One region of the Weizmannia sp. FSL K6-3076 genome, then DNA from elsewhere that is predicted to be linked to it. Evidence: predicted binding sites of a transcription regulator. Region 1 holds the regulator's gene; the other holds the start of a gene.

The links. Region 1 encodes Rex, which represses fermentation and respiration genes when NADH is low (regulators of the CRP and FNR family bind a similar motif). Its sites were predicted from a motif close to TTGTGAAATATTTCACAA; they were not measured.
Region 2: a site for Rex is predicted at 7,202-7,219, ahead of NSS95_RS07690 (DUF1641 domain-containing protein). Genes of this name have one in related genera too.

Annotation. Positions count from the first base shown of each region.
Region 1 covers NZ_JBBOWU010000001.1:3,229,319-3,244,410, forward strand. The annotation lists gene NSS95_RS15270 (nicotinate phosphoribosyltransferase) at 1-920, opposite strand, end outside; gene NSS95_RS15275 (cysteine hydrolase family protein) at 949-1,503, opposite strand; gene NSS95_RS15280 (dipeptide epimerase) at 1,593-2,657, opposite strand; gene NSS95_RS15285 (DUF6044 family protein) at 2,871-4,547, shown strand; gene NSS95_RS15290 (glycosyltransferase family 2 protein) at 4,578-5,582, shown strand; gene NSS95_RS15295 (GtrA family protein) at 5,614-6,003, shown strand; gene groL (chaperonin GroEL) at 6,457-8,082, opposite strand; gene groES (co-chaperone GroES) at 8,136-8,420, opposite strand; gene NSS95_RS15310 (CPBP family intramembrane glutamic endopeptidase) at 8,789-9,517, shown strand; gene NSS95_RS15315 (YdiK family protein) at 9,514-9,711, shown strand; gene tatC (twin-arginine translocase subunit TatC) at 9,748-10,512, opposite strand; gene NSS95_RS15325 (redox-sensing transcriptional repressor Rex) at 10,663-11,346, opposite strand; gene NSS95_RS15330 (ISLre2-like element ISBco6 family transposase) at 11,864-13,279, opposite strand; gene NSS95_RS15335 (ABC-F family ATP-binding cassette domain-containing protein) at 13,492-15,092, shown strand, end outside.
Region 2 covers NZ_JBBOWU010000001.1:1,651,423-1,666,514, reverse strand. The annotation lists gene feoB (ferrous iron transport protein B) at 1-690, shown strand, start outside; gene NSS95_RS07725 (FeoB-associated Cys-rich membrane protein) at 708-887, shown strand; gene def (peptide deformylase) at 1,105-1,686, shown strand; gene NSS95_RS07715 (MerR family transcriptional regulator) at 1,731-2,051, opposite strand; gene NSS95_RS07710 (C39 family peptidase) at 2,417-3,112, shown strand; gene rpiA (ribose-5-phosphate isomerase RpiA) at 3,374-4,060, shown strand; gene NSS95_RS07700 (DHH family phosphoesterase) at 4,113-5,300, shown strand; gene NSS95_RS07695 (NAD(P)/FAD-dependent oxidoreductase) at 5,452-6,633, opposite strand; gene NSS95_RS07690 (DUF1641 domain-containing protein) at 6,668-7,117, opposite strand; gene proB (glutamate 5-kinase) at 7,694-8,788, shown strand; gene NSS95_RS07680 (glutamate-5-semialdehyde dehydrogenase) at 8,789-10,036, shown strand; gene NSS95_RS07675 (permease) at 10,101-11,165, opposite strand; gene NSS95_RS07670 (metallophosphoesterase family protein) at 11,371-12,090, opposite strand; gene selD (selenide, water dikinase SelD) at 12,293-13,342, shown strand; gene mnmH (tRNA 2-selenouridine(34) synthase MnmH) at 13,376-14,422, shown strand; gene NSS95_RS07655 (hypothetical protein) at 14,507-14,920, opposite strand; gene NSS95_RS07650 (FAD-binding oxidoreductase) at 15,023-15,092, opposite strand, start outside.

The DNA of each region.
Region 1 (15,092 bases):
GCACCCTGGGCTTTTAAATGGAAAATCGTATATTCATCCAAATCACTGGATGCAAAAATTTTCGCATCCGTAAATCCGGCTTCGTCGAGCATTTCCCGTGCCTTTTTCGATAAAAAAGCCATGTCGCCGCTGTCCAGGCGGATACCAAGAAAATTGATTTTATCGCCAAATTCTTTTGCCACTTTGATGGCGTTCGGCACGCCCGAACCCAGTGTATCATATGTATCGACAAGAAAAATGCAGTTCTTATACGTTTCCGCGTATTTTTTAAAAGCGGTGTAATCATCCCGGTATGCCTGTACCATCGCATGGGCGTGCGTGCCACTCGTCGGCATGCCGAACACTTTCCCGGCCCGGACATTACTTGTTCCGTCAAATCCGCCGATGTAAGCCGCTCGCGTTCCCCACACGGAAGCATCCAGTTCATGGGCGCGCCTTGAACCAAATTCGAACAAGGCAGCATCATCACCGGCGACTGACCGGATTCTCGCAGCCTTTGTCGCAATCAGCGTCTGGTAATTGATGATATTTAAAATGGCGGTTTCGATGATTTGTGCTTCAGCCAAAGACGTTTCCACCTGGATCAGCGGTTCGTTGCCAAAAACGAGTTCCCCTTCGCGGACGGAGCGCAACGTTCCGGTGAAGCGCATTTCTGACAAGTACTGCAAAAAATCCTCGCTGTAATGGCCGGTGCTGCGCAAATAGGCAATATCTTCTTCAGTGAAGTGAAAGTGGTTCAAATAATCCACAATTCGCTCAAGCCCCGCAAAGATGGCGTAGCCATTTCCGAACGGTATTTTTCTGAAAAATGCTTCGAACACCGCTTTCCGGTTGTGGATACCGTCTTTCCAATAGGCCTGCGCCATGTTGATTTGGTATAAGTCTGTGTGAAGCGCTAAACTGTCATCTTTAAAACGCATGCTCTCGAATCACTCCTACCTAATGGGTTTACCGCACTTCCGCTCCGAGCGAACCTTTAAAATGGCTTAATGCCCATTTGTGCCCGTCCGGATTAAAACTTGCCACCGCGTTTTCGTGGACCACCAGCTTGAATCCTTTATTGTAAGCATCCACTGCCGTATGCAGCACGCAAATGTCTGTGCATACCCCGCATAAATGGATTTCTTCTATGCCCCGTTCCCGCAGCCGCAGCTCCAGATCCGTCCCGCAAAAAGCGCTGTAGCGGGTTTTATCGATCACATGAACGTTTTTCTTCCCTTTCCACGCTGTAAAAAGCGGCTGCAGTTTCCCGTACAGGTCGCGCCCGGGTGTGCCTTTGAGATTATGGGGAGGGAACAATTTCGTTTCCGGATGATAAGGATCATCTTGTTCATGGCAGTCGATTGCGAAGACCACGTAATCGCCGTTTTCAAGGAATGACTTCGTAAGCGCCACAATGTTTTCTTCAATCTGCTGCCCCGGTTTGCCGCATGTCAACCGGCCGTCGTCAGCTACGAAGTCATTGGTATAATCAATATTGATTAACGCTTTTCGGGCACCCATATGGATCCTCCGTTCATTTTAAATTATCCTTATTGTACACGAAAGATGGCTTCCGGCAAAATGTTTCATGCCGGAAGTTTATGGATAACCTACACAGGCTGGACGATGCCGATACCAGGCTGATCAGAGAGCAGGACGTCCTCGCCGTCATAGGTTAAATGATCCGGTTCTTCAGACAACCAGAGTGGCGCGTCCAGATCCATATAGACAACATTCGGATGGGCGGCCGCAAAGTGGGCAGCTGCCGCCACGGAAAGTGATGGCTCCATCATGCTGCCAACCATGCATTTCACACCGTTTGCTTCTGCAATGTCGGCAATTTTCCACGCTTCAGAAATTCCGCCGCATTTCATCAGCTTAATATTGATAAGATCGGCAAATCGGCCCGCGATCAATTTCAGCGCGTCTTTTGCCGAAAACAGGCTTTCATCTGCCATGACCGGCAGCTTTGTTCTTTCCGTTACAAACTTTAACCCTTCCCAATCATCGGCACGTACCGGCTGTTCGACAAACTCAATCCCGAAATCCTTTTTTTCCAGCTCTTGTAAAATTTGCACCGCTTGCTTCGGTTCCCACGCCTGATTGGCATCAAGGCGCAGTTTGACATCAGGCGAAACAGCGCGCCGGACCGCTTCAATCCGTTCGAGATCGATTTCCGGATATGTGCCGACCTTGATTTTCAACAGATGAAACCCGGCCTCCACGCTTTTTTCCGCATCCCATGCCATTTTTTCGGGCGTATCCACTCCGATTGTCATGGAAGTCCGGAGATTTTTCTGCCCGCCAAGATAGGCATACAGTGGAATGTTTAACCATTTGCTGTATGCATCGTAAAGGGCAATGTCGGCAGCAGCTTTTGCACTTGTGTTGCCCGTACAGCACCGCTGCACTTTTTTCAGGGCTTCCTGGAAATCACGCAAATCATGCCCGGAGAGCGCCTCCTTGATAGGCCCTGCCGCAACAGACATGATGCTTTCGGTTGAATCGCCTGTAATGACAACAGTTGGCGCAGCTGCCCCTGTACCTTTTATGCCATTGTCCAGTGTGATTTCCACTTCAATGCTGTCAATTTCATTGGCTTGCCGCAATGCTGTTTTAAACGGAACGAGCAGCGGAATGTTCCGGTAATGCACTTGCACATCTTTTATGATCATGGCAGCTTCTTCCCTTCATCCTGGCATTTCAAAGCCAATTTATGCTGGTTTTATTATATCATTAATAACGGGCCGGTGATTTAAACCCCGCATCATTTTTGCCTGTATTTTTTTGTGTGAACTTTTCCCTGGTTGCCCGCGTCTATTCAAACGTGCTTATGGAGAGAAGGGACCATACATCCAAAAATAGAAACGGGATGGTGTCAGACCGGAATGAAAATCAGTAATCATGAAAAAAATGCTTTATGGCTGGCCGTATGGATGCTGGCCGTCTACCTTTCGCCAATGTTTATTCTTGGCGGCAATATGCATATCCGGGTCCACGACAACCTGGATTCGAATATCGCCTGGTACCGGGTGCTCGACCGCAGCGGAGAACTGTTTGGCCCTCTGAATGCAACGATTCCGCAAATCATGAACGGGTTGCCGCGAAATGCGTTCGGGACGGAATTCAGCGGAATCCAGTGGCTTTACGCCCTGTTCCCTCCGGTCATCGCTTATACATTTAGCCAGACGATTACAAGAGTCTTTGCTTTTTTAGGAATGTACCTGTTACTGAAACGGCATTTCGTGCAAGGGCAGGACGGTTACTTCATCAGGGTATGGGTTTCTCTTGCTTTTGCGATCACCCCGTTTTGGCCGTCCGGCATGTTAAGCACATTGGGGATGCCGCTTGCGCTTTGGGCTTTTTTAAACATCAGGAACCGGCAGGCCACATGGAAAGAGTGGCTGGCGCTGACCCTTTTGCCTTTTTACTCCAGCTTTGTGCTCGGGTTCTTCTTTTTTCTGGCGGCGATGGGACTTTTGTGGATACGGGATGTGCTTGTGAAACGGGAGCGCAACTGGCCGTTCTTTTTTGCAATCGGCTGGATGCTGGTGCTGTATTTAGGGATTGAATACCGGCTTGTGTATTCCCTTGTCTTTTCCCATGAGCCGACAAGCCGGAATGATTTTGTTAGCTCGAAACTCGGCTTTTGGCACACGCTCCGGCTTGCGCTAAAAAATTATGTGTTCGGGCATACACATGATATGACCGTGCACACGTTTGTCATTCTGCCGTTCTCTTTTATCGCCATGTGGCTGATTTATAAAACAAAAGCATGGAAAAAGGAAAAACGGTATGTGCAGCTTTTTATGCTGAATGCCGTTTTATCGCTCTGGTATGCTTTCTGGTTCAACAAGGCATGGGAACCGTTAAAAGAAAAGATCAGCCTGCTGAATACGTTTAACTTTGCACGGTTTCATTTTTTGCGGCCGCTTATCATTTATACGATGTTTGCAGTGGGGGCATGGTTTCTTTGGAAACGCGGCAGAAAGTGGAAGGCATTCGTAAAATTTTGCCTCATCGCCCAGGTGGTTGTCCTGTTTGCGTTTAATCCTGAAATTTATTATCGTGTTGCCGGGAAACCTTCGTTCAACCAGTTTTACGCGACGGGCCAGTTTCACGAAATCGGCCGCTATATCGGCAAACCGAAAAGCGCTTACCGCGTCGCCAGCATCGGGATCCATCCGGCCATTGCCCAGTACAACGGTTTCTACACCTTAGATTCTTACAATAATTATTATCCGTTGTCTTATAAAAGGAAATTCCGAAAAATCATTGCCGGGGAACTGGAGAAAAGCCCGCAATTAAAAACGTATTTTGACCAGTGGGGGAACCGCTGTTATATTTTTGTCAGCGAACTGGGCAAGCATTATGAATTCCGGAAAAACAGCGGCGTCAAAATCCATCATCTTGCCATCGATACAAAAGCGTTTGAAAAGCTTGGCGGGCGGTATATTTTCTCGGCTGTCCCGATCCAAAACGCAGAAGAAGAGCATTTGCGGTTTTTAAAAACTTTCCGCAATGCCGACTCGGCGTGGACCATTTATTTATACGAAGTAAAGTAAGCATCATGCTGGTAAAGGAGATGCTGTAGAATGAGTCAATATCCGAAATTAACGATTGTTGTTCCTTGTTATAATGAAGAAGCCGTATTGCATGAAACGATGAAGCAGCTGTCAGAGGTGCTCGAATCTCTGATCCAGTCCAAACTGATTGCAAAAGACAGCACGCTCTTGTTTGTCGATGACGGGAGCCGCGACAAAACCTGGCAGATCATTGAATCCGCTTCGGCCCGCCATCCGTTTGTAAAAGGCATTAAACTGTCGCGCAATGCCGGGCACCAGAATGCGCTGCTTGCAGGGCTTACGGTCGCCAGTGAGCATTCCGACTGCGTCATCTCCATTGATGCCGATTTGCAGGACGATATCCGGGCGATTCGGGATTTTATGGAAAAATATTGGCAAGGCTACGATATTGTATACGGCGTCCGCGACAGCCGGGAAACGGACACTTGGTTTAAACGGACAAGTGCGCAAGGGTTCTACTGGCTGATGGGAAAAATGGGGATTCAGCTGGTGCCGAACCATGCTGATTTCCGGCTGATGAGCAAGAGAACATTGGAGGAACTTTTAAAATATAAAGAAGCAAATCTGTTTTTGCGCGGGATTATCCCTTTGCTCGGGTTTCCTTCTACGAAAGTGTATTATGACCGAAAAGAGCGGATGGCCGGGGAATCAAAATATCCGTTAAAGAAAATGCTCGCTTTTGCCCTGGATGGCATTACGTCTTTCAGCATAACCCCGGTCCGCTTTGTGACGGCCCTCGGGTTTGTCACGTTTATTTTAAGTGCGTTTGTCGGCCTTTATGCCCTTATAGAGGAGCTTGCCGGCCATACCGTCTCCGGTTGGGCTTCCCTGATCATCTCTATTTGGCTCCTTGGCGGCCTAGAGTTGATGGCGGTGGGGCTGATCGGGGAATACATCGGCAAAATTTTTAAAGAAGTCAAAAGGCGCCCGCGCTATACCATTGAAACGAATTTATATAAAAACGAGAAATCTTCTTTCGTCTTAAGCCAAAACAGTGATACAATGAAAACTTGAAAACACAACTTACGAAAGGTTTGCTGGACCCATGCTCAAACAATATGCCGCTTTTCTTAAGTTTTGCATTGTCGGCGCCGGAAATACGCTTGTTGATTTTCTCGTATTTTTTCTGCTCACCTCCGTCCATGTGCCTTATCTGGTTGCACAGGCATGTTCTTATACGGCCGGCATGGCAAACAGCTATTTGCTGAACCGGTTTTGGACGTTTCAAGTAAGAAAAAAAGCAACATGGGCTGAAGCTTCACGGTTTATCGCCGTCAATTTAATTGTCTATGCGCTGACTTCCCTTCTGCTTTTCCTCTTTCACGAGCAGTGGGGCTGGCCGCTTTTATACGCGAAGATCATTGCCACACTGGCAGGGATGGCTGTCAATTTTCTTGGCACAAGGCTCTGGGTATTCCGTGAACACGCGGAATAACCGGGCCGGCATCCCTAAAAAAACCGGCTTGCCTTCTTTCTGTCACCTGTTCAGGCCCTTCATTTCGCGCCCACCACGCTTACGTTTGCCGCTTGCCTCACCCGCCATCATTAGCGGCTTATGGGCATAGCCTTCATTCCGCAATCACTTTTCTCAAACACTTCCCTCTATTTTGCAACCATCTTACTTACGGTTTATACGCTTCCCTTCATTTCGCAATCACCCCGTACAGGACTCATGCCGCTTCCCTTCTTTTCGGCTTTTGCCATTTCAACACCCCTGTTCATTTGTAAGCATACACAAAGCGTGTATGAGAAACAGAAAAAAGAGGCTCCCGGTCACTTCCCGGGAGCCTCATTAAAAATGTAACGATCTAAAACATGAACCGAAACATGGAATGGTACAGTTTTGAACGTCTGTAAAAGCCGTTATCCCAGCATTTTCAGGCGCTTATTACATCATGCCGCCCATGCCCATGTCAGGGGCGCCGCCGCCTGCAGGTGCCGGCGGTTCAGGTTTGTCGGCAACAACTGCTTCTGTTGTAAGCAGCATTGCAGCAACAGATGCAGCATTTTGAAGTGCGGAACGGGTTACTTTCGTCGGGTCCACGATACCCGCTTCAATCATGTTGACCCATTCTCCATTGGCGGCATTGTAACCAATGCCGACATCTTCTTTTTTCAGGCGTTCGACAATGACTGAACCTTCAAGGCCGGCATTTTCCGCGATTTGGCGTACAGGTTCTTCTAAAGCGCGTGCAACGATATTGATGCCTGTTTGAACATCGCCTTCTGCTTGAATGGAAGCAACTTTCTTGATGACATTGATCAGCGCCGTGCCACCACCAGCTACAATGCCTTCTTCAACAGCAGCGCGCGTAGAGTTCAAAGCATCTTCAATGCGCAGTTTGCGTTCTTTTAATTCGGTTTCTGTCGCAGCACCGACTTTGATGACCGCTACGCCGCCGGCCAGTTTTGCAAGGCGTTCTTGTAATTTTTCACGGTCAAATTCGGAAGTCGTTTCTTCCAATTGCATGCGGATTTGGTTTACACGTGCGGAAATTGCAGCAGAGTCGCCTGCCCCTTCAACGATTGTCGTTGTTTCTTTTGTAACAACCACTTTTCCGGCACGGCCGAGTTGGTCAATGGTTGCAGATTTCAAATCAAGGCCGAGTTCTTCTGTGATCACTTCGCCGCCTGTCAGGGTTGCAATATCTTCGAGCATCGCTTTGCGGCGGTCACCGAAGCCAGGCGCTTTTACCGCAACGGCATTGAATGTGCCGCGCAGTTTGTTGACAACGAGTGTTGCAAGAGCTTCCCCTTCAACATCTTCCGCAATCAGCAACAACGGTTTGCCTTGTTGGACAACTTGTTCCAGAACAGGCAGGATTTCCTGGATATTGGAAATCTTCTTGTCTGTAATTAAGATGTAAGGGTTATCCAGAACAGCTTCCATTTTGTCGGAATCCGTTACCATGTAAGGCGATGCATAGCCACGGTCGAACTGCATTCCTTCCACAACGTCCAATTCCGTTGAGAAGCCTTTTGATTCTTCAATGGTAATAACGCCATCGTTGCCCACGCGTTCCATTGCTTCAGCGATCAATTCGCCGACTTCTTCGTCAGCAGAGGAAATTGCAGCAACTTGGGCGATGGAAGCTTTGCCTTCGATTGGTTTCGAAATGGCTTTTAATTCTTCGACAGCAGCCGCAACTGCTTTTTCAATCCCTTTGCGGATGCCAACCGGGTTTGCACCTGCTGTTACGTTTTTCAGGCCTTCACGGATCATTGCCTGTGCCAGAACAGTTGCAGTGGTTGTACCGTCACCAGCTACATCGTTCGTTTTGCTGGCCACTTCGGAGACAAGTTTGGCACCCATGTTTTCAAACGCGTCTTCGAGTTCAATTTCTTTTGCGATCGTGACACCGTCATTTGTGATCAGCGGAGAACCGAATTTCTTTTCCAGAACGACGTTACGTCCTTTCGGGCCCAATGTCACTTTTACAGCATCTGCCAGTTTATCCACACCACGAAGCATACCGCGGCGGGCTTCTTCGCCGAATTTAATTTCTTTTGCCATTTATAAAACCTCCTCATGTCATATCGTTATTTCTATGTTTCAACAAGCCAGGCTTATTCCACAACCGCCAGAATATCGCTTTCACGAAGGATTAAGTATTCTTTTCCGTCATATTTCACTTCAGTGCCGGCATATTTCGAGAAGATGATGCGGTCGCCTACTGCTACATCGATGGCAACACGTTCACCGTTATCAAGGGTACGCCCGGAACCGACAGCCACAACTTTGCCTTCCTGTGGCTTTTCTTTTGCCGTGTCAGGCAGGACAATACCGCTTGCTGTTTTTTCTTCCGATTCAACTAATTCAATGACAACGCGATCACCCAGTGGTTTTAACACGTGAAACAACCTCCTTAATTCGTATTATGTAAAATTTTGTCCATTATTAGCACTCGCATAAGTTGAGTGCTAACACATTTATTATAATAAATAATTCCTTGCTTTTTTGCAAGTCTCTCATCCAACTTTTTTTATTTTTTTCGGGCCCTGCATCCTTTAAAGAGCCCCGTCAAAGGATGCCGGTTGCGCGCCTCCATTTCAGCCGCTTGCCCTTTTATAAGTATGCTTGATCACCATCCGGATATGCAACTGAAAAGGCTGGCTCTGCGCACGGCATTTGAACCCCGCCCGGTTCAATAGTACAATGAACATATTGGACGAATTTGCGATCCTTTAAACTTTGAACTGGCAAGAAAGGAAAAGAACGCGTGAAAAAAGAGTATGTGTATATTCTCGTGACGTACATCCTTATGCTGCTGTCCGGCGCCGTCGGGTATCCGTTGCTCTACTATGCCGGGGTGAACGTTTTCCACGAACCGGCAGACAGCATGCGGACATTGACGCCCCCGCTTTGGACCGTCATCAGCTTTATCATCGGGCTGATCATCGTCCTGTACTTTTTAAGAAAAGCCGCAAAGAAAGAAACAGACCGGACTGAACCGCTTCCGGCCGCGCCATCCGCCATATGGGCAATAGGCGGCGTCTTTCTTTGTTTCTTTGCCCAGACTGCAGCCGCGATCATTGAATCATTATTCGGTGCCCCGGCTGCCTCCAACAATACGCAGCAAATCATGGCGCTGATTGAAAGATTTCCGCTCGTCATCCTCATCAGCTCGATCGCAGGGCCGATTCTCGAGGAAATCGTTTTTCGGAAAATCATTTTCGGCACGCTGCGCAGGCGCTTTTCATTCCTTTTATCCGGTATTGTCAGCTCGGTTATTTTCGGACTCGCGCATACCGAACCGAGCCACTTGTTTTTATATTCCCTTTTAGGGCTGACGCTCGCTTATTTATACGAGAAAACAAACCGGATCACCGTTTCCATGTTTGCGCATGTTTCCATGAACACGATTGTGGTCGTGAGGCTGCTTTTGCACCCGTCCGTTCTGCAGACATCCGTACATGAAATTTACAGCTCAATTGGAGGACTTCTATGATGAGACCACTTTTTTCAGGGATTGTAAACTGCCTGCTCGGGGCTTTGTTCACTTATTTTGCCATTCAGCAGGTACAAGTGGGCGGCTGGGGCTTTTTTTCTTATTTACTGCTGTTGATTGCAACATTGGATCTGGGTTCCGGCATCAGGCTGATCTTTCTCCATTTCAAGCTGAAAAACTCAGTGAAAAAATAAAAGCCGTTTTCCGGCTCCGTCCGGAAAACGGCTTTCTTATTCAGAAGCAATCGTCTGTTCATCCATTGGCATTTCTTTTGCCGCTTTTTTGGCATTGCGGTACGCCATTTTCGAAATCAGTGTGCTTGCTTCATACAGCAAAACGAGTGGAACAAAGGTAATCAGCTGCGAAAACACGTCCGGCGGGGTGATGATGCCGGCAGCTGCAATCAAAGCAAGATACGCATATTTTCTTACCTTTTTCAACAGTCTCGGCGTAATGATGCCAAGCCGGGTCAGAAACAGGACCACGACCGGCATTTGGAACACAAAGCCAAACGGAAGCGTGATCTCTAGCAGAAACTGAATATACTCCCGGATCCCGATCACCGCACGAATGCCCATTTCATTTGACAAGCCCATCATAAACTTCACCATCAGCGGACAAAGCACGAAATAGGAAAAAGAAACGCCGGCTATAAAAAGCAAGATGGAAACAGGAATGTAACTTAATGTCAGTTTCTTTTCTTTCTCATACAGCCCCGGGCTTATAAACGCCCAAAGCTGGTACAAAATCACCGGCAGGGTCAATAGGCATGCGATCACAACCGAAACTTCCATAAAAACCTTAATAGGATCGGTTACCCTGAAGGCATTCATCGTGAACATGCCGGCATTTTTGGCATGCTGCAAATAACGTATAACAGGTTTTGCGGTAAAAAAGCCAACAACCAGGGCAAACAGAAAGAAAATGAGAACGGTAATTAACCGCTTTCTCAATTCCTGGATGTGTCCGGTAACCGGCATTTTTTTCGTATTCATCGCCGTTCCCCTTTAAGTGCCGGCGTTGAATCCGCCCTTTTCCCTTTGCACGCCACAGCCAAATCCGGCCATTGCCATTTGCGCCTGCATTCCGTTTTCAATCGGGCCACCCCCTGTACCCACTATGATAACGGAAAAAAAGCTTTTTGGCTATGGCTTCGCAACCGGCTCTTTTGTTTCTTTCAAATTTTCTTCATCATTTGAATAATGTTTTAAAAAATAGATCAGTGCCTGTAGTTCCACGGCCAGGTCAATATGATGGACGCGGATATCCGGCGGCACGTTCAGCCGGGCAGGTGTAAAGTTTAAAACGCCTTTTACATTTGTACTGGCAAGCTCGTCTGTCACTGCCTGGGCACTGGAAGCGGGGACCGTCAAAATCACAACCGTCACATCTTCCGCGCAAAGCCGTTCTCTTAATTCGTCCATGCTGTAAACAGGCACATTGCCAACATGGCTCCCCACCTTCCCGGGGTCATTGTCAAATGCCATCACAATCCGTGCGCTGTTATTCTTCGAAAAATTGTAATTCAAAAGGGCTGTACCGAGGTTCCCAACGCCAACCAGCGCTACATCTGTGATCTCATCCTGGTTCAGCGTCTTGCCGAAAAAAGACAATAAATATTTTACATTATAACCATAACCTTTTTTTCCAAGTGCCCCGAAGTAGGAAAAATCCCTGCGTATCGTAGCGGAGTCGACTTTCACCGCTTCACTCAGTTCCGCCGAGGATACCCTTTGCTTGCCAAGTGTATATAAATTTCTCAGGTACCGGTAATATAATGGAAGCCGTTTTGCAGTGGCTTGCGGTATTTTTACTGATTCATCCTTCATGTGAAATCCCCCAAGTTGAAAGCTTAAGTTTTTTGTGCTGTTGGTTCCAATCGTGCGTCCATTCCAGAATGGCAGCGCTGCCATTCTTCATTATAATATTACTCCTATCTGAGCAAAGAAAAAATATGTTTTAAAAAAATGCCTGCATGCGTCTTTTTCTCTCTCCAACTATGTTAAATATATCACAAGTAAGCATTTTTTTCATGGGTTTTTACGAATTGTATGTGTCAAGTTTTTCTCGACAAGGTTTAAATATCGGGTATTCCAAGACACTCTTTTTGTACACTTTCGGCTACCGTGCTTTACTTGCTCGGTGTAATTTTCGGAAAAGATGTAATATTTCCGTATAAAGATGGATAACGGGGATGTTGAGGCGCGCGAAATTCACTCGCTTTCCGCGGGCGGCCGGCGAGCCTCCTCGCTCGTACCTCGCTGCGGGGTCTCTCCTGGCTCGCTTTTCCCGCAGGAGTCTCGTAAATTTCGCGCGCCTCAACGATCAGTCCCCACTGAGCCAGGCTTAAAACGAAAGCTCTAATATTTTGCTTAAATGTCCCATTGCCGATGAACTGCTTGAATGCAGGGCAACTGATCCGTGCTTTACGCCCACTGACGGGCGTACAGGCTGCTTGAGTAGTTGAGACATCCTGATGGATTGTTTCAAGTTCCGTTGCTTTCTCTCGCTTCTTGAACGGTGTTTCAGATAGGCTTCTCTCAATGTCCCATTGAGTATGCCTTGTTTGATTTTCACCATGGCTTCTGCGCCAAGTTCACTCCAATGCATGCCCCTTTTTTTCATCCTGAAGGAGATATGCCTTTGATTCGATTCCATCGCTCCTAGGCCTCTCGCACCTTCCGGCACGTTTTTCACCCTGTCTCTCCAGTCAAAAATGCGGTCCCAGTTTTTCAAGATATACGAACGGAATTCCTTGATTTTCTTGAGAGCCTTTTTATCCGTCAAGGTGCTTTCGTGCGTATCCAAATATAACGTGAATTGGTCCAGGTCATGCGTTCTAATCGCTTTTCTAATTTGCTCCTTGATCTCGCTCTTTCCGCCCCCAAATGTCCTTATGATGGCTTGTGCAACGTGGTAGGTATCCAGCTGGTTGAGCACCGGAAATTCCGACTGTGAGAAAGCTGTTTGAAACCGTTCAGCTGTGTATCCCGCACCTCCATCACTGTTTGTAATGACATGCGTTTTTTCGAGGGAGTAGGTGTTGGCAGCTGTGGCTTGGACTTCATCCCAAAATGTCTGGATGGCTTCCGTTGTCATGATGACTGTGGGCTGACGCAGGGAGACCCTTTTACCATTGGTTTCCCATCCCTCATAGAGAATGGCGTGGTGGACTTCCATACTCTGTTTCTTTTTTAGTCCCCGAACGAATACACCATCTGCTTCAGAAAACAGGTAGTCTACCTTCTTCCCCTCAGGCAGGGAAACAGCTATTTCTAGCTCTTCTACAAGTGCCTTATCGGCTTCCGCCTGAGTTTTCCCTACGTGTTTTACCATGTTCCCTACAGTTGTGTGACTAAGACTCACTGCTGTCCACTCTTTTAAAATATCAGCTACTTCCCGATAGGTGTTCTCACTTGCCAACTCTGCCACCTTTAATTCCACTAACGGGCTGTATCGTTGGTGTGGTACCAGCCCTAACCATTCATCCAGAGGATAATGGGAATTTCCTCTCTTGTCATGCATTAATGAGCGTTTAAAGGTCACACTTCCAAATAGAAACTGAATGTTTCTGTTATCACTCCGGCAGTACACCCAGCCCTCCTCTAACTTCTCCTGTTTAATTGTTTTATCTAACTCTTCAAATATTTCCCCAACCCATTGTGTAAAAGCCTTCTGCATCAGAAGTTTAAGCTGTTCTTCAAATTCGATAAGACTCTTTGTATCCTTTAATAATCCAGCAATTATTGATATAATATCCATGGGAAGACCTCTCTCTCTAGATGTTCATCTTGAAGTGTACAATTAGATGATAGAGCGTCTTCCCATTTTTTTCCACTCATTTGCCCCTTCGAGTAAAATTTTACACATACTACGAATTTATGTGAAAAGTTTTTTGACAAATTCCGATCACGCCGGTTGAGTTGCAGTTCGCCTTCCTGTACACTTACAATGGTATAGAGGTGAACATAAAGATGATGTTGCTGCAAGTTCAACAAGTCACAAAATATTATGGCGCTGAACTTATTTTATCGGATATAAAATTAGAAATTCAAACAAAAGACCGGATTGCCTTGGTCGGGAGAAACGGGGCCGGCAAATCGACCCTCCTGAAAATCATCGCCGGCCAGCTTTCTTATGATGAAGGTTCCATCATTATGCCGAATGGTGTCGAAATCGGTTATCTCGCCCAAAATACCGGACTCGAATCGGATCTGTCCATTTGGGACGAAATGATGTCGGTTTTTAAAAATTTGCTGGATATGGAAAAACAGCTTCGCGAATACGAACAAAAAATGGCCGACCCTAAGATTTATAACCGCCCGGCGGAGTATGAAAAAGTGCTGCATGCTTATGATACTTTGCAGACACGTTTTAAAGATGAAGGCGGATATCAGATCGAAGCGGATATCCGGTCCGTTCTGCATGGCTTCCGTTTTGACCAGTACGACTACAACACCCCGATCCGGACATTAAGCGGCGGGCAAAAAACACGCCTTGCATTGGCGAAATTGCTGCTCACAAAGCCGGACATCCTCATTTTGGATGAGCCGACAAACCATCTCGATATCGAAACGCTCACCTGGCTGGAGCAATATTTACAAGGCTATGAAGGCGCCATTCTGATCGTGTCCCATGACCGTTATTTTCTGGATAAAGTCGTCAACCAGGTCTACGAAATTTCAAGGCATTCCATTAAAAAATACCACGGCAACTACAGCCGGTATCTGGAACAAAAGGCCGCCCAGTACGAGCGAGAGGTCAAACAATATGAAAAGCAGCAGGAAGAAGTTGCGAAATTGCAGGCATTCATCCAAAAAAACATTGCCCGTGCCACCACGACAAAGCGGGCGCAAAGTAGGAGGAAACAACTGGAAAAAATGGAATTGATGGACAAGCCGCTTGGCGATGAAAAATCTGCCCGGTTTTCGTTTGAAATTGCCAAACAAAGCGGGAACGAAGTCCTTCATGTCCGGGATGCTGCCATCGGCTACGACGGGGAGCCGGTTGCCAAAAACATCCATCTTTCAGTCAAAAAACAAGACAGTGTTGCCCTTGTCGGCCCGAACGGCATCGGCAAGTCAACGCTTTTGAAATCGATTATCCGGAGAATCCCGCTGATATCCGGCACGATCGAATATGGCTCCAACGTTATGACCGGCTATTACGATCAAGAACTGGCCGACTTATCTTCCAATAAAACGGTCCTCCGGGAATTATGGGATACATACCCGCTGAAAACAGAAAAAGAAATCCGCACGGCACTCGGGAATTTTCTTTTTTCCGGCGATGACGTTTTAAAAACCGTCTCATCCTTAAGCGGCGGCGAAAAAGCCCGGCTTGCCCTCGCCAAATTGATGCTGGAAAAGGCGAACTTTCTAATTTTAGATGAACCGACAAACCACCTTGATTTGGACAGTAAAGAAGTACTGGAAAATGCGCTCATCGATTACCCGGGAACGATTTTGTTCATTTCCCACGACCGCTATTTCATTAACCGGATTGCCACAAAAGTGGTGGAGCTCTCGCCGGAGGGAACCCGTGAATTTCTCGGCGACTATGATTATTATGTGCA
Region 2 (15,092 bases), 1.6 Mb from region 1:
GTCTACAGTTTGTTTGTCGCGGCTTTTTTCCGCCACCATCAGGCACTCATTGTCCTGTCGCTGTATGTGCTCGGCATTGTCGTTGCGCTTTTGCTTGCCAAAGTATTTTCAATGGTGGTAAAAACGGAAGGTTCTGTTTTTGTCATTGAACTGCCGCCGTACCGCGTGCCGAATGCGCGGAGTTTGTACAGAAGCACATGGGATAAAGGGAAAGGTTTCGTCCGGAAAGCAGGGACTTTGATTTTCGGTGGCACGGTAGCCATTTGGCTCATTTCGAATGCGGGGCCGGGCGGATTCAATGTGCCTGTCGATAAAAGTTTTATGGCGATCCTATGCGGATGGATTGCGCCTGTCTTCAAGCCGCTCGGTTTTGGAACATGGCAGGCCGCGGCTGCCCTTCTGACCGGTTTTATGGCAAAAGAAGTGGTCGTTTCGACGATGAACGTCCTCTATTTTGTTCCAGACGGCGCATCTCTGGCAGGTGTGATTTCCCATGCTTTTACACCGCTTTCGGCCTATAGTTTCATGGTATTCATTCTTTTATACATTCCATGCCTTTCGACCGTGGCCATTATCCATAAAGAAACCGGTTCGGGGAAAGTGACGCTTTTTTCGATCGCTTATGCACTTGTGATTGCTTACTTGATCGCTTTTCTGATTTACAATATTGGGCGGTTCATCGCTTTTTAAAACGGGGGAATGTTCCGATGTTATTTAGTATTTTGCTCGGTGTTGTGATTTTTGCTTATGCGGCATTTACGCTGATCCGTTTTATCAAAAAAAGCAGGGAAGGGCAGTGCGCTTCCTGTGCATTGAAAAACCACTGCAATACAGCAAGCTGTTGTGCGCCGGACGCTCCATCTCGGGCCAAAACGGCAAAAAGCTGAAAATACCGGGCCGCCCTTTAAAAGGTGTGCCCGGTTTATGATAGGCAGGGGGTTCGCATTGGCGGAAACCGTGTCCGGCGTTCCGTCTGTTTAGATTTTTTTGCTGCGGTATGGTAAGATTAACAATGTCCAAACAGGTATAATGGCAGCCGGTTCCGGGGCCGTCCCGTGCCGGGTAAATAGAATTTCAGGAAAAAGGCAGATGAGGGTTCAATCTATGAGCAAATATAATGATGATTATATGATTACAATGGATGATATCGTCAGGGAAGGCGATCCGATTTTAAGAAAAGTGCTGGATGAAGTGAACATGCCGCCAACTGAAGAAGACAAAGCGGAACTGCGCTGCATGCTCCAGTTTTTAAAAAACAGCCAGGATCCGGAGATTGCCGGCAAATGCAATTTGCGTGCAGGCGTTGGATTGTCCGCAAATCAGATCGGCCTTAATAAAAGGATGTTTGCCGTTTATATTGCGGATGAAGACGGTGAAAAGGCGTACACGGTTTTTAATCCAAAACTGGTCAGCCATTCGATATCGATGATCTACCTTCCGCAAGGGGAAGGCTGCCTGTCGGTTGACCGGAAAGTGGATGGTTTTGTGCCGCGTTATGAACGGATTAAAGTAAAGGCATACGATTTGGACGGGAATGAAGTGCTCATTAAATTAAAGGGCTATCCCGCGATTGTTTTTCAGCATGAGATGGACCACTTGAACGGGATTATGTTCTATGACCATATTAACAAGGACAATCCGTTCGCCCTTCCTGCAAACACGGATATCCGGAGCGTGTATGAATAAACAGCTTGCGCAAACGGCAGCCTGCCCGGCTGCCGTTTGATGCATTATTCTCTTGTGCGGAAATAAGCATTCAGCTGGCCGCGGATGACTTGTTCGCGCATCGTGCGTTCATTGTATTTTTTCTCTTTCATATATTCTTTGCGGATTTCCGCAGTCTGGATGCCTTCTTCACGTTTATTGGCGATGTCCATCAGGCGTTCAACATCGGTAAATGAATATTTCCGGATCCCTCTGTTTGTCCGTTCCGGGAAAATCAATTTCCTTTCTTCATAGTAGCGGATTCTTCTTTCACTTAAGCCGGTTAATTCACATACCGTTCCGATCGAGATGACTTTCTTTTCCAAGTATGATTCATTCGTTGCCACCGGTGCATCCTCCCTTTGTAAGGTGTTTTTATTAATATATACCAAAAAAGCCGTTTAGACCATCTTTGTGTAAGAAAACCTGACAAAAATATACGTATTTTTCATCGGCACGTGAGATTACATAACAGCAGTCCTTTGATGTTCATTTTGGATTGCTCTTACGCGGAGTTGAGTTCTTTCCAATTTATCCATATAATAATTCAAGACTGGTTTCTCTGCAGGAATGGCGGCTTCCCGTGGCCGGCTTAAAAGCGGGACAGACAGTTTCCCGTGCGCTTCCCCGGCCGGCAGGGGTTAAAGTGCATACAGGAAAGAACGGAAAGACGGTGAATGCTTTCGCCATAACCGAAAGGGGAGTAGCACAGATGAAATCATCCAGGCTCATTTTTGCAGCAATCGTATTGATCGTCATGTTGCTCGCCTTAAATGAGTATCTGACCCATAAAGAATCGGCCCAAAAATCCGCGCAAAATAACGCTGCTGCCAAAAAACTGCTCGATGTGCCGATTATCAGGCAAATGGATGCGCCCCGCCTTTATAACGGCTGTGAAGTGACAAGCCTCGCGATGCTGCTTGTCGATAACGGTTTTCATGTGACCAAGAATCAATTGGCGGAAGAAATCAAGTATGTGCCGTTTACCTATAAAAACGGGCAGCACGGCAATCCGAACGCAGGTTTTGTCGGGAACATGGAGGATGGTCCCGGGTATGGCGTGTACCACGGCCCTGTTTTTGAACTGGCCAAAAAATATGCCGGCAAAAGAGCGGCGGATTTAACGGGACAGCCTTTTTCAAAAATCCTGGAAAATGTTGAGGAAGGGCATGCTGTCTGGGTGATTACGACAGCCCGGTTTCAGCCGGTTTCTGATTTCAAAACATGGGACACGCCCCGGGGAAGCATTAACATCACATACAGCGAGCACAGTGTAGTCATCACGGGGTATGATGCAGGCCATATTTATGTGAATGACCCGTATGGAACAAAAAATAAGCAGCTTGGCCGTGAAGCATTTGAGAAAGCGTGGAAGCAGATGGGCAGCCAAGCTATTGTAATCCGGTGAACAAAAAGCCTGACGGAAAACGAGCTTCAAAGTTGTTGGATTGCCCGAAAAAGCGCAAAAAGCGGCCGCCCGTGAATGTATGCTTGTATAAGGCCCGGCATGTCCGGTTATATTATCCAAAAATGGCCCGTGTGTGTGCGTGTTGCGTTTAAACCTTGAAAGGCAGAGCGATTTTTTTATTTTCATTTCATGGCTGTTTGCGCTTTCCTTTATAATTCTTTAAGACTGTTATAAAATCAAAGTAAAGGCAGGTGCAGAGGTATGGACGGGAAAAAGATGGCCGGGGAGAAAGCAGCGGAACTCGTAGAAGATGGAATGATTGTCGGGCTTGGGACCGGCTCAACTGTTTATTACACGATAAAAAAATTAGGGGAACGGGTGCAAAGCGGCCTGCACATCACCGGTGTGCCCACCTCGCGTGCGACAGAAAAACTTGCGCGCGAATGCGGCATTCCGATAGCAGACTTGAACGACACGGCACAAATGGATGTGACCATTGACGGGGCCGATGAAGTGGACCCTTCCTTAAATGGCATTAAAGGCGGCGGCGGGGCGTTGTTGTTTGAAAAGCTGGTGGCAAAGGCATCAAAAAGAAATATCTGGGTGGTGGATTCCCGGAAAATGGTTCAACAACTTGGCGCTTTTCCGCTGCCGGTGGAAGTGGTCCCGTTCGGATACAAGCATTTGATGAAAACGTTTGAGCGGGAAGGATTAAACCCTGTCCTCCGGATGAAAGAAGGCCGGCCGTATGTAACAGACGGCGGCCACTATATCGTGGATATAAAGCTCAAATCGCCTGATATCGGCGCGTTTGGAGCCTGGCTTGATGGTTACACAGGTGTTGTTGAACACGGGCTTTTTCTCGGCATTTGCGATCTTGTTGTCATCGGGGACGGCAGCAAGGTATATACCAAGAACCGGGCGGAGGCAAAGAATATTATTTTGTGAAAAACATCCGTATGGGAGACCATACAGAAATTTTAATTTCGGAGGAAGATTGATGTATCGTTTATTAACCCATAATGACCTGGACGGGCTTGGCTGTGGGATTCTTGCCAGGCTTGCATTCGGAAAAGACATTGAAATCCAGTATAATTCCGTGTCCGGTTTAAATCCCCAGGTTGAAGCTTTTTTGAAAAAAGAACATAAAGAAGACATGTTATGGATTACCGATTTATCGGTCAACGAAAAAAATGCGGAGCTCCTTGATGCCTATGCCGCACAGGGCGGAAAAGTGAAACTGATTGACCACCATAAAAGCGCGCTTCACTTAAATGAGCATGAATGGGCTTCTGTCCAGGTGGAGGAAGACGGCAAACAGGCAAGCGCCACTTCTTTGTTTTATCGGTATCTGCAAGCGGAAGGAAAAATCAACCCGACAGGTGCTGTTGACGCGTTTGTCGAACTTGTCCGGCAAATGGATACATGGGAATGGGAACGCAACGGGAATATGCAGGCCAAAAAATTAAATGATCTTTTCTATCTGTATCCGATCGAAGAGTTTGAAGAGATTTTGCTACATAAACTTAGCGGCAGTGAAACGTTTTCATTTGATGATTTGGAAGAAAAGATCCTCGATCTGGAAGAGAAAAAAATCGAAAGATATATAAATGGAAAAAAGCGGGAAGTCTACCAGGCTGTGATTGACGGTTATTATGCAGGCGTTATTCATGCCGAGTCGCATCATTCCGAATTGGGGAATGCCGTTGCAAAAGAATACCCGCATCTCGATTATATCGCCATTTGCATGGTCGGAAAGAAACGGATCAGTTTCAGGACGATTCATGACCATATTGACGTATCGGAAATTGCCAAAAAATACGACGGGGGCGGGCACAAAAAAGCATCGGGGGCCGTGCTGACGGAAGAGGCGTTCCGGCAGTTTGTCGTCGAAACGTTTAAAACAGAACCGCTGAAACGCGATTTTGCCCATAACCAGTCCAATATCAAAGGGCAGGAAGCGGGATGTTTATACCAAAACCGCAGCGGGGAACCAATCTTTATTTATAAAGACCCTCAAAAAGGCTGGGCGATCGAAGCAAGAGGCTTAAAGCAGTCTCCTTCTTTTTCTGCCTTTGAAGAAGCGGAAAAATTTGTAAAGCGCCAGTTCCAAGCATGGCTTACCCACGATGAGGCGTATTTGGAATATATGGACAAAAAGAAAAAAAGAAGCGAAAGTGGTTTGTAAAGCTGCCCGGTGATGCCGGGCTTTTTTTCGTGCAGGTATAGAGCCGGTTGCGGCCAATTTGCACGAAAAAAAGCGCGGCCTGCAACTTAGGTTTTGCCGGGGAAAAAGGGGCTTAAAAAAGGCGCATCCGCGTTTGGATGCGCCTTTTTCCTTAATATACAAGTGAGAATAACCCGTTAATATGGGCCAGGTAACGAATATTGCTTGCTTCTTTCATAGCGGAAGCAGGGAAGCCTTTTAATTGCGTTTGGTTTTCCCCGATAAATGCAATGGCATCTTTTCTGCCGAGGCTTGCAAGCGTACCGGAGTTGACCGGCTGGAACGTCTGCATTTTTCCGCCTTTTAAATAAGCATAAAGATTATAGCCGATCAATTCGCCCATTTGCCATGACATTTGTGCTGTTGGCGGATAAGGGCGTGCGCCTTCTGACGGGAAGACAACCGCGCTGTCGCCTGCAACAAACACATCCGGGTGGGAAGTGGATTGCAAAAAGGCGTTTACCGTTGCACGCCCGCGGTTTACTTCAATCCCGGAATTTGCAACGACACGGTTTCCTTGCACGCCGCCCGTCCAGACAAGCGTTTTTGTTTCGATTTTCTGGCCGTCTTTTAATTCCACGACATTATCCTGGAATTTCGTAACAGGGATGCCTGTCAAAAATTGCACACCACGCGCTTCCAGGCTCTTCGTTGCCCGCTCAATTAGATTTGGCGCGAAGTTCGGCAAAATGGAAGGCGCCGCTTCGACACAAATAAGCGAGATTTCAGAAGGGTCGATCGCAAATTTTTTCGACCATGCCGGCACCTTGTCCGCCAGCTCGCCAACCAGTTCAATCCCGGTCAGGCCGCCACCGCCGACAACAAATGTGGCATCCGCTTTGTTTTTCGTTTTGACATACTGCGCAAGGCAGGACTCGATATGGGCATGAATGCGTTTCGCATCGTCCACTGATTTTAACAGAAAGCTGTTTTCTTCAAGGCCCGGAATGCCGAAGAAAGCTGTTTCGCTGCCGAGTGCGACAACGAGCACATCGTAATTCAGCTTAAAGCCGCTTCCGAGCGATACTTCTTTCGAATCAGGCGAGATTTTTGTGACTTCATCCACCTGAACGTCGACATCTTTACCTTTAAACAGTTTTCTGAGCGGAAGCGACACCCGTTTTTCAGAAACGCCGCCCGCCGCCAGACGGTGCAATTCCGTAATAATTTGATGGTCCGGCACACGGTTTACGACCGTGATCGCTGCATCGTCTTTTGACAAATATTCACGCGCTGATAACGCAGATAACAGGCCGCCATAACCGGCCCCTAAAATGACAATTTTTTTACTCATATGGATCCCCCGTTTTCATTAGTTCTCATTCACCTTACTGCTGTTTGCTGCGTTCTTCCGCGACTGCAAGATAAGACTGCAGGAAACGGAACAGCTTCTGGGCTTGCGGATCTTTCAGCAACCTCAACAGGCCGAACAATCCGATTGTGTCTGTGGACGTCTCGGCACGGTCTTTTGCTTCAATCGCAGTTTGGGCAAGCCCCTTTGCTTTTTCGGCAACGGGATCCAGAAAGCCTAGAAATCCGCCTTTAAAATCATTGACCAGCACTTTATCTGTCATAATGGATTGCGCAAAATCATAGGCTTTGTTTAACATGGTGACCAGTTCGGCCATTTTCGGCAGGCTTTCAACCAACACCGTCAAAGATTGCTGGATTTCCGGATCCAATAATTGATCCAGCAAATCTTTCTGTACGACTGCCGTTTCCGGGGTTACTTCCGGTTTTTCTTCAGGATTGCCTTTTTGAGCTGAAGTTTCTGCCATCTTCTATTTCTCCTTTTCTGATGGAATTCCCACACATATGTAGATGCAAAAAAATATACGGGTTCCCTGATTCCCCCCTCCTAATTGTGAATTTCCTCCCATAATTACGTACCAAGATTCACAAAGAAAGGTGATGAAACCTCATACATGACTAGTATATCAAATTTTCACCGTATAGAAAGTAATTTGCTTTCCATTTTCGGGGGAAATCCGCATGTAAGCTTATTTTCTGTCCCGGCTGCCTGGGTTATGCATAGCAAAATATTTTGCTTGCATTTCTGCGACTGCTGTTGTAAGATAATTAAAAATACTGAACGTGAACGAAGGAATAGTAGGCGGATCACCCTTGCATAAGAGAGCGGCACCCACAGGCTGAAAGGTGCAGCAGCAGGCGGCCTGCCGAACCTGCCTTCCGAGTCCCGGAAAACCGGGCGCAAAGTTTTGCGTTATCAAAAAAGAGCGGGGCGCAAATGTCGCCCAAAAAAGGTGGTACCGCGAAAAGCAAGGCCTTTTCGTCCTTTTTACAGGGACGGAAAGGCCTTTTTGTTTCACCTTTTTTAGAAGGAGAGAAAAGCCATGGAGAAAAACAGAGTCGTCGTAAAAATCGGAAGCAGTTCTTTAACAAATGACGCCGGTGAAATCGATGAACAGAAGTTTGCCGATCATATCGGCGCCCTTGTCGCATTGCACAAAGCCGGGCATGAGGTGGTCGTCGTTTCATCCGGCGCCGTCGCGTGCGGGTTCCGGCTGCTCGGTTACCCGGCGCGGCCCGTCACGTTAAAAGGGAAGCAGGCTGCTGCTGCTATCGGCCAGAGTGTGCTCATCCAGCGTTACAGGGAAGCGCTCGGTGCTTACGGCTTAATACCGGCGCAAATTTTGTTGACCCGGAAAGATTTTTCCACAAAAGACCGGTACCATAACGCTTATTCAACGATAACAGAGCTTTTGCGCCGCGGCGTCATCCCAGTTATCAATGAGAATGATTCCGTGTCGGTCTCAGAACTGACTTTCGGCGATAATGATATGCTGTCAGCGCTTGTCAGCGGGCTTGTCCACGCCGGATGCCTCATCATTTTAACGGATGTAAATGGGCTGTACAGCACGAATCCAAAATACGACCGTTGTGCGCAGCGCATTGATTTTATCGATCATATTACGCCCGAGATGATGAAAATGGCTGGAGGCGCCGGGTCGAAAGCGGGAACAGGCGGCATGTTGTCAAAGTTAAAAGCCGCAAATACAGCTGTCTCCCTCGGCGTCCGGGTGTTTATTGGAAAAGGAAAAGGGTGCGATAAACTCGTCAGGATACTCGAAGGAAAAGGGGACGGCACGTATATCGGAGCCACCCGCCCAGCTGTAAAGAGCCGGAAACAATGGATCGCGCTGTTTTCGGAAAGTGCCGGAAAAATATACATTGACCGCGGCGCGGAACAGGCTTTGCTGCAAAAAGGGAGCAGCCTGCTTCCGGCAGGCATTCAAAAAATTTCCGGCACATTCCAAAAAGGCGATGTCGTGGACGTCTACGGCGCAAAAGGGCTGCTTGGAAAAGGGGAAGTGCTTTATGATGCAGAAGAGCTGTTGCGCGTGCTTATGAGGCCTAGCGGGCGGGCAGCAGAAGAAGTCATTCACCGCGATCATTGGGTGCCTTTAAACAGAAAGGGGCTGGGTTAAATGTCTGAAGCCGCAGAAAAGGGAAAAAAAGCGAAGAATATTAGCATGGTGCTCGCCAAAAAAACAACGGAAGAAAAAAACAAAGCGCTTTTGGCGATTGCCCGTGTTTTGCTTGAGGACCGGGAAACGATCATTTCCGAAAACAAAAAAGACCTCAGCCGGGGGAGTCGGGCAGGCCTTCCGGAAAATATACTCGACAGGATGATGCTGAACGAGAAGCGGATCCATGATATGTCAGAAGCGGTCCGGCTGCTTGTGAAATTAAGAGATCCGGTCGGGGAAACGGTCGAGGAAATCAAGAAAGAAAACGGATTGCTCATCCTCAAAAAGAAAGTGCCGGTCGGTGTCATCGGCATGATTTACGAAGCGCGCCCGAATGTTACGGCCGATGCTGCCACGCTTGCGATCAAAACGGGCAATGCGGTCATTTTAAGGGGAAGCTCGTCTTCCATCTGCTCAAATCAGGCGCTCGTCACTTCCATTCACCGCGCATTGGCGGAGACAGGCTTTCCTGAAGATGCCGTCCAGCTCATCGAAGATACAGGCAGGGAGGCGGCAACAGAAATGTTCCACCTTCGTGATTATCTTGATGTCTTAATCCCGAGAGGCGGGAAAAAGCTGATTGATACTGTTGTCCGCGAAGCTTCTGTACCGGTGATTGAAACCGGGGCGGGCAATTGCCATTTATATATTGACGAAACAGCACAGCCGGAAATGGCCGTGCGGATCGCAGTCAATGCAAAAACACAGCGCCCATCCGTCTGCAATGCTATCGAAACGCTTTTAATCCATGCGCATTGGCTCGCCCAGCACGGTGAAAAGCTGCTTAGCGCACTGGCCGAAAAAGGGGTGGAAATTTACGGAGACGAGCCGGTGCGAAAAATTTTTCCGGCTGCAAAAGAGGCGGCGGAAGAGGACTGGTATTGCGAATATCTCGCGCTTAAAATCAGCGTCAAAACGGTGGAAGATACAGATGAAGCGATCCGGCACATCAACCGTTACGGCACAAAACATTCAGAGGCGATTGTAACAGAAGACGGGGCCCGGGCGGAACATTTCATGTTCATGGTGGATGCCGCCTGTGTGTACCATAATGCGTCCACCCGCTTTACAGACGGTTTTGAGTTCGGATACGGGGCGGAAATCGGCATCAGCACCCAGAAACTGCATGCCCGTGGTCCAATGGGGCTGGATGCTTTAACGTCCACAAAATATTGGATTTACGGGAGCGGGCAAACCAGGGAATGAATACAAAACGGCGCAGCTATTTGAGCCGCGCCGTTTTGTTCATATGTTCCGGGCAATCGTTTGGTTAAAAAAACATTCCGCATAATCCTGCCACAATCCCGATCACAACACAGGAGGCGGCAACAAACAGAAGGGTTTGTTTTGAAAACGACCGGCCAACCATGATCAAGGAAGGAAGGCTGATTGCCGGAAGCGTCACAAGCAGTGCGCTGGCCGGGCCTGTCCCGAGCCCGAAAGCCATCATCGTCTGGACAATCGGAATTTCAGCCGCTGTCGGAATAACGAACAGCATGCCGGCAAGAGCAAGCAGGATCACCGCCGTAATGCTGTTTCCGGCATGCTGGCCGAATGCCGGAAACAACCAGAAACGGGCCACGCTCAACACAACAACCGAAAGCAAATAAGCCGGAACAAGATAAAGGATCATATTTCCGGCGGCCTTTCCCCATCTTAAGAAAAAGGACCCGTTGTTTTCTCCGGCATCCGGCTCGAACTGGCGGATATCCACCGGTTGTTCGTTTTTTACGATCTTGCCCGCCAGCCAGCTGACCCCGAACGTCATGATGATTCCTGCCACGATGCGGAGAAGGGTAAACTTCCATGATAATACAAAAGCCATGAAAATCAGCGTTGCCGGGTTCAGCATCGGGTTGCCAATCCAAAAGGCGAGTGCCGCAGGTGTGGACACTTGTTTTTTGCGCAGCCCGACTGCAATCGGTGCAGCGCAGCATGTGCACATCATGCCGGGAATGGCGCTCGCTCCGGCAATGACCGTACTTCCAAATGACGTTTTGCCGAGCACTTTAAGCAGCCATGCAGAAGGCAGGAGCACTTGCACGAGCGAACCGAGCAAAATGCCGAGCACGGCCGCTTTCCAAACAGCCTGAAAATACGCGATCACATATTGGAAGGTGCCATCCCATGAAAATGATGCCGATTTGCCCGGATCCCCGAGAATCGATGTCCCGATGGAATGCGTATGGGCGGCAAGCAAAGACTTCTCATAGTACGGCCACCATTTTACATAAAAAAGGCCGAACGCGGCAATGACGAGAAACAAAACGGCAAGCCATGCCGCCTTTTTCTCGGATTGCTGTTCAGGTTTTGCCGTATGATTCACAACAGCCAAAGCAACAACATCTCCATTTCTATGACAGTAAAATTTATACCAATTGTTAATGATAACATAATAAGGTGAAAAAATAAATGGCGGGTGATGCCAATGGCTGTCTCTTTTTTGGCATGGGGCTGCTGCACTTTTTCATGCTTACTCGAGAAAAATTTCACAAAAACTTCTGCCGCAAAAAACCCCCGGTTAAAACCGGGGGGCGGGGTTAATCATTTTTTGCCCGGGTTAAAATGTCGATCAGCTTGTCTTTATTCGGATAATCGGAAGCTTCAAATAACCCGATCGTCTTTTGCACATCGTAGGAAACACGGACATTGGAAACCTGGTAATCGTGATCGCCAATTTCCACCATCGCATAAGAGGCTTTGGCGATCCCGTCAAACGGCAGACCGACACTGCCGAGATTGACAAACGTTTTGCCATCAAACGTGCGGATAAACGGCAGGTGGATGTGCGCATATAAATAAATATCCGCGTCTTCCTGCATTAACTTCTCTTTCAACTTGCTGTTTTCACTATCCGGCGGCACATTTTCAAACAAACTGTACGGGGTGGCGTGAAATCCGTGAATTTTAATGCCACCGTATTCGTATTTTACCTCTTCGGGAAGCTGGTGCAGCGACTCCACTGCATTTTGTTCCATCCGGGAAACCGTCCAGTCCCGCTCCCGGTTCATCATTTCATAAGCCTTTTCCGGCACTTCATTCATGCCGACGCCCCTGTACACCCATTCATCGGCATTCCCTTTAATCACTTCCGTATTTAAAGCCATCACCATCTCATATGCCCGTTGCGGTTCCGGGCCGCGAAAGCAAAGATCGCCGAGGACAAAAATTTTATCGGCCCGCTTTTGTTCAATATCTTCCAGCACGGCTTCGAGCGCATGCGCATTGCCGTGAATATCGGATATAAATGCCAGTTTCAACGCGATCACCTCAAAAATTTGTTTCCTTTATTATACCATAATGGGTTGCGGGTTTATCCCGGCTTGCCTGATTTCACCACCGGGACCCGTTTTCAGCGTCCTCATTAGGCGGACGGAGCGGAAGAAAATGCATTTTGCTGCGAAGTGGTCTATAATGGTACAAGGATCAGACATGCTTTAAGAAAGGTCAGGTTGATGCAATATGGCACAATCAGAAAAAATAAAATTGACTTCACTGACAACAAAAGGCGGATGCGGATGCAAAATCGGTCCGGCGGATTTGCAGCAGGTGATGCGGACGCTGCCACCGAAGGCAGCGGATCCGAATTTGCTTGTCGGGCTCGATACGAACGATGATGCCGGCGTTTACAAGCTGACGGATGATTTGGCAATCGTGCAGACAGTCGACTTTTTTACACCGATTGTCAATGACCCTTATGCATTCGGCCAGGTGGCGGCGGCAAACGCAATTAGTGATATTTATGCCATGGGCGGTACGCCGCTAACTGCGCTGAATATTGTTGCTTTTCCGATCCATACCCTCGACAAAGCCATTCTTGCCGATATTTTAAAAGGCGCCGGTGATAAGTGCAAAGAAGCCGGGGTCACTTTAGCCGGTGGGCATTCGATTGATGACCAGGAACCTAAATTCGGGATGGCGGTGACTGGCACGATCCACCCGGCAAATATCCGCACGAATGCAGGGGCCAAACCGGGGGACAAGCTGATATTGACGAAACCGATCGGGGTCGGGATTTTGACCACTTCCATTAAACGGGATTTATTAACGGAAGAAGAGATCACACGCGTGACCAATGTCATGGCCACCTTAAATAAAAAAGCAGCTGAAATTTCCCGGGATTACACCATCCATGCTTCGACCGATGTGACCGGGTTCGGGCTTTTGGGCCATGCATCCGAAATGGCGCAGGGGAGCAAAAATGGGCTCCGTATTTACCAAGACAAAGTGCCGGTGCTGCCGCGCGTGCGTGAACTGGCGGAAGCAGGTGCTGTTCCGGGCGGCACAAAGAATAATTTTGCCCATATTGAAAATGTCGTCGACTTCCCAGAAGGCATGGACCAAATAGATAAATGGATTTTAAGTGATGCGGTCACATCAGGCGGCCTATTGCTGTCCGTTGCCGGCGATGAAGCGGAACAGCTGCTCGAAGAACTTGTAAAATCAGGGGTGGAAGCCAGCCTGATCGGTGAAGTCGTCGCGAGTCATCCCGGCCGTATCAAAGTGCAATAGTCCCATCAGGAACCATAGAAAGGCGGGAAATATTTGTTTCAAGACATTACCATTGAAGAAGCAAGAAAACGGATGGAGAAAAAGCAGCTCACATGGGTGGATGTCCGTTCCCCTTCCGAATACCGGAACGCAACGATTCCGGGGAGCGTGAATATTCCTTTATTTAATGATGAAGAACGGGCGGAAGTGGGGACGATTTATGCCCAATCCGGCAACCGCGCTGCGAAAGAACGCGGACTTGAAATTTTTTCGAAAAAGTTGCCCGGTTTTATCGAGGCTTTCCGTGAAATAGAAGGGGAAAAAGCGGTATTTTGCTGGCGCGGCGGTATGCGGAGCAAAACGGCGGCAACCGTTTTGGATCTGATGGACATCCATGCCTACCGGCTCCAGGGAGGCTACCGCGCCTACCGGAAATGGGTGACAGGTCTGCTTGAAAATATGGACTTTCATCCGGTTACGTATGTGCTGGGCGGCTATACAGGCACCGGTAAAACGTATATGCTCCGGGCGCTTGCTTCGGAAGGCTATCCGGTCCTTGACCTGGAAGGCATGGCCAATCATCGCGGCAGCATTTTCGGGGATATCGGCCTAAGCTCCCATAACCAGAAAACGTTCGATGCTTTGTTGGCAGAGCGCATTTTACAATTGAAAAATGCGCCGTATATTCTGATGGAAGCGGAAAGCAAAAGAATCGGAAAAGTAGTGGTGCCGGAATTTTTGATGGAAAACAAAGCGCGCGGCACGAAAATTATGATTGAATTGCCGGTGGAGGAACGGGTCCGCAATATTTTGGATGATTACCGGCCGTGGGAGAACAAAGAAGCGTGCATCCGTGCCTTTCAAAGCATCAAAGAACGGATTCACACGCCGGTTGCAAAAGAAATCGAGAAAGATTTACAGACTGAACGATATCATGAGGCCGTAAAATGGCTGCTCGAATATTATTATGATCCAAGATATGACCATTCGCTCGGAATAGAGGAGACAGAAAGGGTGAAAACGATCCGGGCCGGACATACCGACGAAGCGCTCGGCCAATTAAAAGAAATGTTAAAAACAGCCGGCCTTCCGTTGCACTAAAGCAATGGCAGGCCGGCTGTTTACATGTATCACTGCGGATTTATTTGGTACGCCTTATGGATTTGGCTCGCGGGTATGCCCCGGTCAGCAATGACAATCCCTGCCTGTCATGCCCGGGTAATAACCGTGCATCATTCCCGGGGCCATGCCCATCCCAGCGCCCGCATATCCTGGATAACCCGGCATTTGTCCATGGCCGTAACCGGCGCCTGTGTACCCCGGGCCCATCGGCAATCCCATATGCTGACCGTACCCCGGCATGCCGTACATGCCCGGATACATCGAAGTTGCGGGATGCTGTCCCGGGTACATTTGCCCTGCCATCGGATATTGCCCTGCCAAACCGTCTGATGCTCCCATCTGGCCCATTTGCCCCATCGGACCGTAATGCTGCATCATATCCATATCATCATCATAATAAGGCTGGCTTCCCCCGGCATAGCTGCCGAAATGCCCTAACCCCTGAGATTGCGGATAATTTCCATATGTTTGTTCCATCTCAACCCACTCCTTTTCGGTGTTCAACATTAGAGTATGTGGATCAGGGCGCATGGTTATAGACATTTGCCCCAAAAAGTGAAAAAAATGCGGGCAAAAGCCTCAAATAAAGATTTTACCGGGGTTTAAAATATGATTCGGGTCAAACAGATCCTTGATTTTCTTCATCATC